DNA from 2 places in the Rhizobium sp. BK008 genome. Region 2 is predicted to be linked to the other one. Evidence: riboswitches for the same ligand, from Rfam matches in the RefSeq annotation. Region 2 holds a riboswitch; the other holds the start of a gene.

Region 1 (4,863 bases), on a different contig from region 2:
AAGTCATGACCACTCGCACGATCATGGCGCGAAGGAAATCGAGGGCCTGCACGGGCACGACCATGCGCCGATGGCCGGTCCCTGGTGGCAGAGCCGGAAGGGCCGGCTGACCATCCTTTCGGGTGTCGCACTCGTTGCCGCCTATGCCGTCGGCCATCTGGTGCCGGCGATTGGTTCTTACGCCTTCATCGTCGCCGTGCTGGTCGGCCTGGTGCCGATTGCACGGCGCGCCGTCATGGCCGCTTTCTCGGGAACACCGTTTTCGATCGAGATGCTGATGACCATCGCCGCCGTTGGCGCCGTCATCATCAATGCCGGCGAGGAGGCGGCAACCGTCGTGTTCCTGTTCCTCGTCGGCGAGCTGCTGGAAGGGGTGGCGGCGGGCAAGGCGCGCCAAAGCATCCAGTCGCTGGCGGCCCTGGTGCCGAAGAATGCGCTGCTCGAAGACAATGGCCAGACGCGGGAAGTGCCGGCGGAAAGCCTTGCCGTCGGCGCCGTCATCATGGTGCGTCCGGGGGACCGGATCTCGGCGGACGGCATCATTGTTTCCGGCGAGAGTGCGATCGACGAGGCGCCGGTGACGGGTGAGAGCACGCCGGTGCGCAAGGGTGTCGATGCCGTTGTTTTTGCCGGCACGGTGAATGGCGATGTGCTGCTCCGGGTTCGCGTCACGGCGGCGGCGGCCGACAATACCATCGCCCGAGTCGTCAAGCTGGTGGAGGAGGCGCAGGAATCGAAGGCGCCGACCGAGCGTTTCATCGACCGCTTCTCGCACTATTACACGCCCGGCGTGGTCGTGGTCGCAGCATTGGTTGCCATCGTTCCGCCGCTGCTGTTCGGCGGGTCGTGGGGCGAATGGATCTATAAGGGTCTCGCCATCCTGCTGATCGGCTGCCCCTGCGCGCTTGTCATCTCGACGCCGGCGGCAATCGCCGCTGCGCTTTCGGCGGGGGCGCGGCGCGGGCTGCTGATGAAGGGCGGCGCGGTGCTGGAAACGCTCGGCAAGGTGACGATGGTCGCCTTCGACAAGACAGGCACGCTGACCGAGGGCAGGCCACAGGTGACCGACATCATTTCCTTCGGATTGAAGGAGGCGCAGGTGTTGTCGCGCGCGGCGGTGCTGGAGCAGGGATCCAGCCATCCCTTGGCCCTGGCTATCCTCAACCGCGCCAAGGCGGACGGCGTTCCCGTGCCGCCAGCCTTTGAGCTGGAAGCGCTGCCGGGCAAGGGTGTCAGCGGCAAGGTCGGCGGCGAGACGCTGGACCTGTTGTCGCCGCCGGCTGCCCGTGCGCTCGGGGCGCTCAGCGCGGAGCAGGATGCACGCATCACGGCGCTCAACGACGAGGGCAAGAGCGTATCGGTGCTGCTTGTCAACGGTATCGCGGCCGGCCTGATCGCCATGCGCGACGAGCCGCGCGAGGATGCCGAGGCCGGGCTCGCTAGCCTCAAATCGGCAGGCGTCAAGGCGATGATGCTGACGGGCGACAACAAGCGGACGGCGGCAGCCGTGGCCGGCATGCTCGGCATCGACTGGCTCGGGGAGATGATGCCTGAGGACAAGCAGCGTGTCGTCGGCGAATTGAAGCGCCAGGGCTTGATCGTCGCCAAGGTCGGCGACGGCATCAACGATGCTCCGGCGCTGGCCGCTGCCGATATCGGCATCGCCATGGGCGGCGGCACCGATGTGGCACTGGAGACCGCGGATGCCGCCGTGCTGCACGGACGCGTCGGCGACGTGGCGCGGATGATCGAACTTTCCAAACGCACGATGGGCAACATCCTGCAGAACATCAGCATCGCGCTGGGGCTGAAGGCGGTGTTCCTGGTGACGACGATCATGGGCATTACCGGGCTCTGGCCGGCGATCCTCGCCGATACCGGTGCCACCGTGCTGGTGACGATCAACGCGCTGCGGCTGCTTCGGATAAAGATATAAGCATTCCCCGACTTCATCCTCCGGCGCCCGTCACCGGCGGGATGTCCCATCGACGATTCGGGCCTGATCTCGAACCGAAATCTTTGGACCGGTCATAGGTCGGCTCCCCTCGTGGGGCTTCTCCACAGCCTGCTGTCTTTAAGCTTTGGTTATCCATGTTCTTCACAGGAATGTAGCGATTTCAAACCTGTCGTAACGCAATGCACAAACCATCCGTTGACGCGAATTTGGATTGGCGTACTATATCTAGTGTTCGAGGTTCCATCGATTCGTAGGGAGCGATGGCTAAGACGGGAATACGGTGCGTTTCGCCATGACGGCGCAACAACGCCGGAGCTGCCCCCGCAACTGTGAGCGGAGAGCAACTGTCCGATTTCAGGTCACTGAGGCATGAGGCCTTGGGAAGGCTGGGGCAGGGTGCTTTGACCCGTGAGCCAGGAGACCTGCCTCGAACAAAACGTCCACGGGCGGGGTGTCCGGAAGGTCGCGTTTGCATGGCTGCGGGGATCTCCGCATCGCGTTGCGCAGGCCCGAACCTCCGCCCCTGAAACCTTCGCATTGAGCCACTTCGGGGTGAAGTCATGTCAGTATCTCAATTCAGGCCGCCACCCGCGCAATATAAAGGGCACGTCGCGCCCGGCGGCTGAACGAGCCGCATAGCTGCAAAATACAGAGCCTTTTCGACGGATATCGAGAGATTTCCGATCGATGTCCTGCGTCCCAATCGCGTCGTCACGAGGAATACTATGACCATTACCGTCTACAGCAAGCCTGCCTGCGTCCAGTGCACTGCCACCTACCGCGCCCTCGACCGTCTGGGTGTCGATTATGACATCGTCGATATCTCGCAGGATGCCGAAGCGCTCGATCGGGTCCGCAGCCTCGGCTACATGCAGGCGCCTGTCGTCATCGCCGGCGAGCAGCACTGGGCGGGCTTCCGCCCCGACATGATCAGCGCGCTCTCCTGAGTGAGGACAAGCGGTGGGGTTGATCGTCTATTATTCCAGCCGATCCGAAAATACCCATCGGTTCGTCGCCAAGCTCGGACTGCGCGCGGCGCGCATTCCGACCGGTGGCGTTGACGCGTTCCATATCCACGAACCCTTCGTGCTTGTTGTGCCGACTTATAGCGGCGACGGCGGCAAGGGTGCCGTTCCCAAGCAGGTGATCCGTTTCTTGAACGATGCGGAAAACCGAGGACACATCCGCGGCGTGATCGCCGCGGGCAACAGCAATTTCGGCGAGACATACGGGCTCGCCGGCGACGTGGTCTCGCGGAAATGCCTGGTGCCGTATCTCTACAGGTTCGAGCTCATGGGCACGGAAGACGACGTCGCCAACGTCAAACACGGGATGGAACGATTTTGGACACGGGAACAACTCTGACGCGGGATGCGGGCGCAAAACCGCATAACACTTTTGCTCATCCCGCCGGCGAACGCCCTTTGAAAGCGGCGGAAACGCTCGACTATCACGCGCTGAACGCCATGCTGAACCTCTATGACGAGGATGGGCGGATCCAGCTCGACAAGGATCGTTTGGCGGCCAAGCAGTATTTCCTGCAGCATGTGAACCAGAACACGGTGTTCTTTCACAATCTGAGGGAAAAGCTCGATTACCTCGTGACCGAGGGTTATTACGAGCAGGAGGTTCTCGACCAGTATTCCTTCAATTTCGTGCGAGACCTGTTCGACCAGGCCTATGCCAGGAAATTCCGTTTCCCGACCTTCCTCGGCGCCTTCAAATATTACACCAGCTATACGCTGAAGACCTTCGACGGAAAGCGCTATCTCGAGCGCTACGAGGACCGCATCTGCATGGTGGCGCTGGCGCTTGCGCGCGGCGACGAGGGCCTTGCCCGCGACATGGTGGACGAGATCATTTCCGGCCGTTTCCAGCCGGCGACGCCGACCTTCCTCAATGCCGGCAAGAAGCAGCGCGGAGAGCTGGTTTCCTGCTTCCTGCTGCGCGTCGAGGACAATATGGAATCGATCGGCCGGTCGATCAATTCGGCGCTGCAATTGTCGAAGCGCGGCGGCGGCGTGGCGCTGTCGCTGACCAATATCCGCGAGGCCGGCGCGCCGATCAAGCAGATCGAGAACCAGTCGTCTGGCATCATCCCGGTGATGAAGCTGCTCGAAGACAGTTTTTCCTATGCCAACCAGCTCGGGGCGCGGCAGGGCGCGGGTGCGGTCTATCTCAACGCCCATCACCCCGACATCATGCGCTTCCTCGATACCAAGCGTGAAAATGCCGACGAGAAGATCCGCATCAAGACGCTGTCGCTCGGCGTCGTCGTGCCCGACATCACCTTCGAGCTCGCCAAGAACAATGAAGACATGTACCTGTTCTCGCCCTATGACGTGGAACGCGTCTATGGCGCGCCTTTCACCGAGATTTCGGTGACGGAAAAGTACCGCGAGATGGTGGCGGATGCCCGCATTTCAAAGAAGAAGATCAAGGCGCGCGAATTCTTCCAGGTGCTTGCCGAAATCCAGTTCGAGAGCGGCTACCCCTATATCATGTTCGAGGACACGGTGAACCGGGCGAACCCGATCGCCGGACGCATCTCGATGAGCAATCTCTGCTCGGAGATCCTGCAGGTGAGCGAGGCGAGCGACTATAACGACGACCTCTCCTACAAACATCTCGGCAAGGATATTTCCTGCAATCTCGGCTCGTTGAACATCGCTGCGGCCATGGATTCGGCCGATTTCGGCAAGACGATCGAGACGTCGATCCGGGCGCTGACGGCCGTTTCCGACATGAGCCACATTTCCTCGGTTCCCTCGATCGAGAAGGGCAATGACGAGAGCCATGCGATCGGCCTTGGCCAGATGAACCTGCACGGCTATCTCGCCCGCGAACGCATCTTCTACGGCTCGGAGGAAGGCGTCGATTTCACCAACATCTATTTCTATACGGTC
Region 2 (4,863 bases):
CGTCACCTTCAATCCGACCGCCGAGGAGGTTGCCGAGGCGACGGTGCTGGCGGCCGAGGAAATCCGCCGTTTCGGCATCACCCCGCGCGCCGCCCTCGTCTCGCATTCGAACTTCGGCTCGCGCGAATCCGAAAGCGCCACGAAAATGCGCAGCGCTCTGCAGCTCGTGCGCGACGCCGCTCCCGATCTCGAAGTCGACGGCGAAATGCACGGCGAAAGCGCCATCACCGAAGCGCTGCGCAAGCGCGTCATGCCGGACACGACCTTGCACGACGAAGCGAACCTCCTGGTCTTCCCGAACCTCGATGCCGCCAACATCACGCTTGGTGTCGTCAAGTCGATGACCGACGGCCTGCATGTCGGACCGATCCTGCTCGGCACGGCCCTGCCCGCACACATCCTTGCCCCTTCGGTCACCTCCCGCGGCGTCGTCAACATGGCGGCACTCGCCGTCGTCGAAGCATCGCAGCCGGCCTAAGCCGGCTCCTCATTTCGTCATGCTCAGGCTTGTCCTGGGCATCTGCAACCGGTTGATATGAAACAGCTATCGGGCGCCTTGTAACGAAAGGCGCCCTCTATCCGCAAGCGCGTCCGCACGTTCGTTGCCGGCGATGCCGAAATGGCCTTTGCACCAGGCAATTGCCACCAGACCGTTCTGGGACAGCTGAAGGTCAACCGCTTTCCAGAGTTCCGCATTGGCGATCGTTCGGCTTCGGCCATTGCCATTCGGGCTGCTTTTCTTCCAGCCATTGTTCTTCCAGATATGCCGCCGGCTGTTGCAGCCTTTGACGACGTAGACGGAATCCGACCAGATGGTCGCAGCTTCGCCTGTCGTTTGGCTATTGATCCATATTGCCGCCTCGAGGACGGCGGCCAATTCAATCGAATTATTGGCGGAATCTTCGACGCCGCCGAAGCCGGAGGCGATCTCCACGGCATCGCGATAAGCGACAAAAGCCCAACCCCCATGCCCGGAGCCGGGTTCGTAGCAACCGTCGACGAAGAGGTGGAGGCCATGTTGGCCTTCCGATATTCCGACTGTTGTTGCAGGGAAGTGAAGCTTGTTGGAAATGCTCGTCATTTTCTCCGCTTTTTGCCTTCGCTGCGCCAGCGCAATTTGCGACTGCCTGCTCGCCCCGAAGCGGACATTCGAACTGTACCTCTGCGTTGTGTCAACCATTGACGATGGTGGCGGCAACAGTGCCCGCCCCGACCGAGAACTGTAGGGCAATGTGGATCATGGACAATGAATCTGCCCCGACCTCCCCTTACGGAAGATTACCCGCGTCTGCTGGATAAGATCGCGAAAATGCGCTAGGATTTTCTCCAAGCTCATTAAGAGAAACGCCTTAAGAGACAATGCGCGGCGATCGAGGCCGCAATCGACCGATCGACTTTTTGCTCACCCCGGACGACGCCGTGAAACGCCGAAACTTGTCTCTTGCCCTCCTCCTCGCCTTCGCAGCGCCGGCCGCCGCCCAGACGAGCGCTGTCTGCGAGGACCTGCGCGGCCGTCTCGCCGATCTGCCGCGATCGATCGGCAATAGCAACGGCCGGGAAGCGCGCCAATATGCCAGCGCCATGGCCGAGCAGAACCTCGAGCTGCGCAAGGTTCGCAACGAGCTGCGCAACAATGGCTGCACCTCGGGCAGCATGGTCGTGATCGGCGGCGAGAATGCCGATTATTGCGGTGAACTCTCGCAGTCCGAAGGCCGCATGATCGACAATATCCAATATCTCCAGGACCGCCGTAACGAGCTGGCCGGCCAGAGCGGCGATGATGGGACGCGCCGTGAACTGATCGCCGCGCTCGATCGCAATGGCTGCAACAGCGAAAACTTCTATGCCCCGAGCGATCGCAGCGCCGCCGACCCCGCCCCGAGCATCGAGGAGCAGGCGATGCGCACCGATACCTTCATTCCGCTCGGCGGCGGTGAAGAGGTCGATCCGCGCTACGGCCTGCCGCGGGCCGAAATGCTCTCGCCGGTCAGCACCATGTGTGTGCGCACCTGCGACGGCGGCTTCTTCCCGATCAGCTCGAACGCCACTTCGGTCGATTTCGGCCGCGACGCCCAGACGTGCGCCAAGATGTGCCCGGGTATCGAGACAGAGCTGTTCTATCGTGACGTGACGAGCACCGAAGCCTCGAACATGATCTCGGTCGCAACGGGCACGCCCTACAGCGCCATGAAAAACGCCTTTGCCTACAAGAACCGCACGCCGGGGGAAAAGTCCTCCTGCGCCTGCAATCTCACCGCCTACTACGATGAGATGCGCGGCAAGCAGCCGTCAAGCGAACCGCCGCAACAAGGTTCGATCACCACCATCCGCACCAATCCCACGGCGAAGGATGCTGCCGCAGCCCCACCGCAACCATCCGTCCCGGAGCGCCCCTACGATCCCGTGCAGAACAAGGTCCGCCAGGTCGGCCCGCAATTTCTTGCCGGTGATCAAGGCTCGATCGACCTAGCCAATCCGGCAACACCGGGGCCGCAGCCTCAACAGCAGTGATTGCTACGGGTCGTTGCGTCCCCACCCGTCATGGAAGACGAGCTCTTGGAGCGGCAGACGCTGCCGCCAGCCTTTGACGGAGAGTTCCGGCTCGTCATAAAGCCGATCGACGAAACCGGCACAGAGCCAGGCGACCACCTCGATATGCTCGGGTATGCCGAGAATGCTTTTCAGATCGCCTTCGCGAAAAATGCTGACCCAGCCGATGCCGACCCCTTCCGCCCGCGCCGCAAGCCAGAGATTCTGGATGGCGCAGACTGTGGAATAGCTATCCATCCTGGGATTGTGGGTGCGCCCCAGCACCACGCTGCCGCTGCGGGTGGGGTCGCAGGTCACGCATATGCCGAGCGGTGCCTCGGTGATGCCTTCGAGCTTGAGGGAGCGGTATGCCTGTCGCCGCTCGCCGGTAAACATCAGCGCCGCCTCCTCATTGGCCTTCACAAAGGCGTCCTGGACGCGCGCCCGGACCGCGGCACTTTTCACCAGAATGAAATTCCACGGCTGCATGAAGCCGACGGAGGGCGCATGATGGGCGGCCGTCAGCAGCCGCTCCACAACATCGTCAGGCAAGGGATCGGGCAGGAACTGGCTGCGAACGTCGCGCCGCGTCTTGATCGCGTGATAGACGGCCTCGCGCTCGGCCAAGGAAAAACCGGACGCCGCCGAAAGGGCATCCTCATCAAAGGGTCGCATCGTCAAATCCCCAACAACGCAACCGCCCGCCGTCCGCGCGGATCGGTCAATCTTGCCAGGCCGGTCTTCTGACTCGGCGTCATCCGTCTGCCGCAGCCTTCCCGGCGAGAAGCCAGTGGCGAGATGAAGCGGCAAGCGTCGGCCTTACAGCGTTGGGCACGTTCCGGCCTTGCACCGGATTCCCGATTCTCCCGCGTTGATGGCGGGCACCTGACGGCGCATCTATTTCAGGAAAGCGCGGCGACGGCAAGCCGGCCCGAGGACGCAGTCGGGAACCACGTTGAGCCACGCACCCTCCCGCGTCGGTTTGAAGCGGCTCGACAAGCTCCTTCATCCATAGTTTCTATGGCCTTATCACCACCGAAGGCGTATGGACGATACAGTCCCTCGCAGCATCCGGGTTGCCCGTGCCCCGCCTCACGCCCATGATCCTTGCGGTCGCCCTGTTCATGGAACAGATGGATTCGACCGTGATCGCCACCAGCCTGCCGGCGATCGCAGCCGATATCGGCACCTCGCCGATCGCGCTGAAGCTCGCCGTCACCAGCTATCTCGTGGCACTGGCGATCTTCATCCCGATCAGCGGCTGGATGTCCGATCGGTTCGGTGCGCGCAACATCTTCCGCATGGCGATCTTCGTCTTCATGATCGGCTCGGTCGCCTGCGCTTTCTCCAACTCGATCACGGCCTTTGTCATCTCGCGGCTGATCCAGGGCGCCGGCGGCTCGATGATGACGCCTGTCAGCCGCTTGCTTTTGGTCCGGGGGACGCCGCGCCACGAACTCGTCGACGCCATGGCCTGGCTCACCATTCCCGCCTTGATCGGCCCGATCATGGGGCCGCCGATCGGCGGTTTCCTCACCACCTATCTCACCTGGCACTGGATCTTCTGGATCAACGTCCCAATCGGCGTGCTCGGCATCATCCTCGTCACCCGTTTCCTGCCGGCGGTCGAGCCGCGCAGCCCGCGGCCGATGGATTTCCCGGGCTTCTTCCTGTGCGGCCTCGGCTTCTCCGGCTTCGTCTTCGGCGTCTCGGTGATCAGCCTGCCGGCCGTGCCCGTCATCTACGGTTATGTCACGGTTGCGATCGGCATCCTTGCCGGTCTCCTCTACCTCCTGCATGCCCGCCGCGCACCCTATCCGCTTCTCGATCCGAAGATGTTCCGCTACCCGATGTTCCGGGCGGCGATCCTCGGCGCCTCGAATTTCCGCATGGGGCTCGGCGCGCTGCCCTTCCTGATGCCGCTGATGCTGCAGCTCGGCTTCGGCCTGACGCCGCTGCAATCGGGCTCGGTCACCTTCGTCAGCGCACTCGGCTCCATGGGCTCGAAATTCGCCGCCTCGCGCACCTTCAATGCCTTCGGCTTCCGCACCGTCATATCAATCACCACCTTGCTGGCGGCGATCTTCCTCGGCATCAACGGCCTGTTCACCGTCGAAACCCCGCTTTTCCTGATCATGGCCTGCCTGCTGATCGGCGGCCTGTTCCGCTCCATGGCTTTCTCGGGCGTCAACGCCATGGCCTTCGGCGATGTCGCCGCCGCCGACAGCAGCCAGGCAACCGCGATCAATGCCGTTGCCCAGCGTATCTCCATGGCAATGGGTGTGGCGATCGCCGGCGGCATCCTCGAAATTTCGAGCAGCTTCCATGGCGGCC

What was found. Region 2 has a riboswitch for cobalamin ahead of bluB (5,6-dimethylbenzimidazole synthase). Riboswitches for the same ligand answer to the same signal wherever they lie in the genome.
Region 1: another riboswitch for cobalamin. It lies ahead of nrdH (glutaredoxin-like protein NrdH); the one in region 2 lies ahead of bluB (5,6-dimethylbenzimidazole synthase).

What each region holds. Positions count from the first base shown of each region.
Region 1 covers NZ_JACIFK010000008.1:366,070-370,932, reverse strand. The annotation lists gene FHT69_RS27740 (heavy metal translocating P-type ATPase) at 1-1,936, shown strand, start outside; cobalamin riboswitch at 2,176-2,402, shown strand; gene nrdH (glutaredoxin-like protein NrdH) at 2,683-2,904, shown strand; gene nrdI (class Ib ribonucleoside-diphosphate reductase assembly flavoprotein NrdI) at 2,918-3,322, shown strand; gene nrdE (class 1b ribonucleoside-diphosphate reductase subunit alpha) at 3,301-4,863, shown strand, end outside.
Region 2 covers NZ_JACIFK010000001.1:1,220,657-1,225,519, reverse strand. The annotation lists gene FHT69_RS05945 (NADP-dependent malic enzyme) at 1-478, shown strand, start outside; gene FHT69_RS05940 (ribonuclease H) at 545-1,081, opposite strand; gene FHT69_RS05935 (DUF2865 domain-containing protein) at 1,420-2,511, shown strand; gene bluB (5,6-dimethylbenzimidazole synthase) at 2,515-3,204, opposite strand; cobalamin riboswitch at 3,245-3,433, opposite strand; gene FHT69_RS05925 (DHA2 family efflux MFS transporter permease subunit) at 3,630-4,863, shown strand, end outside.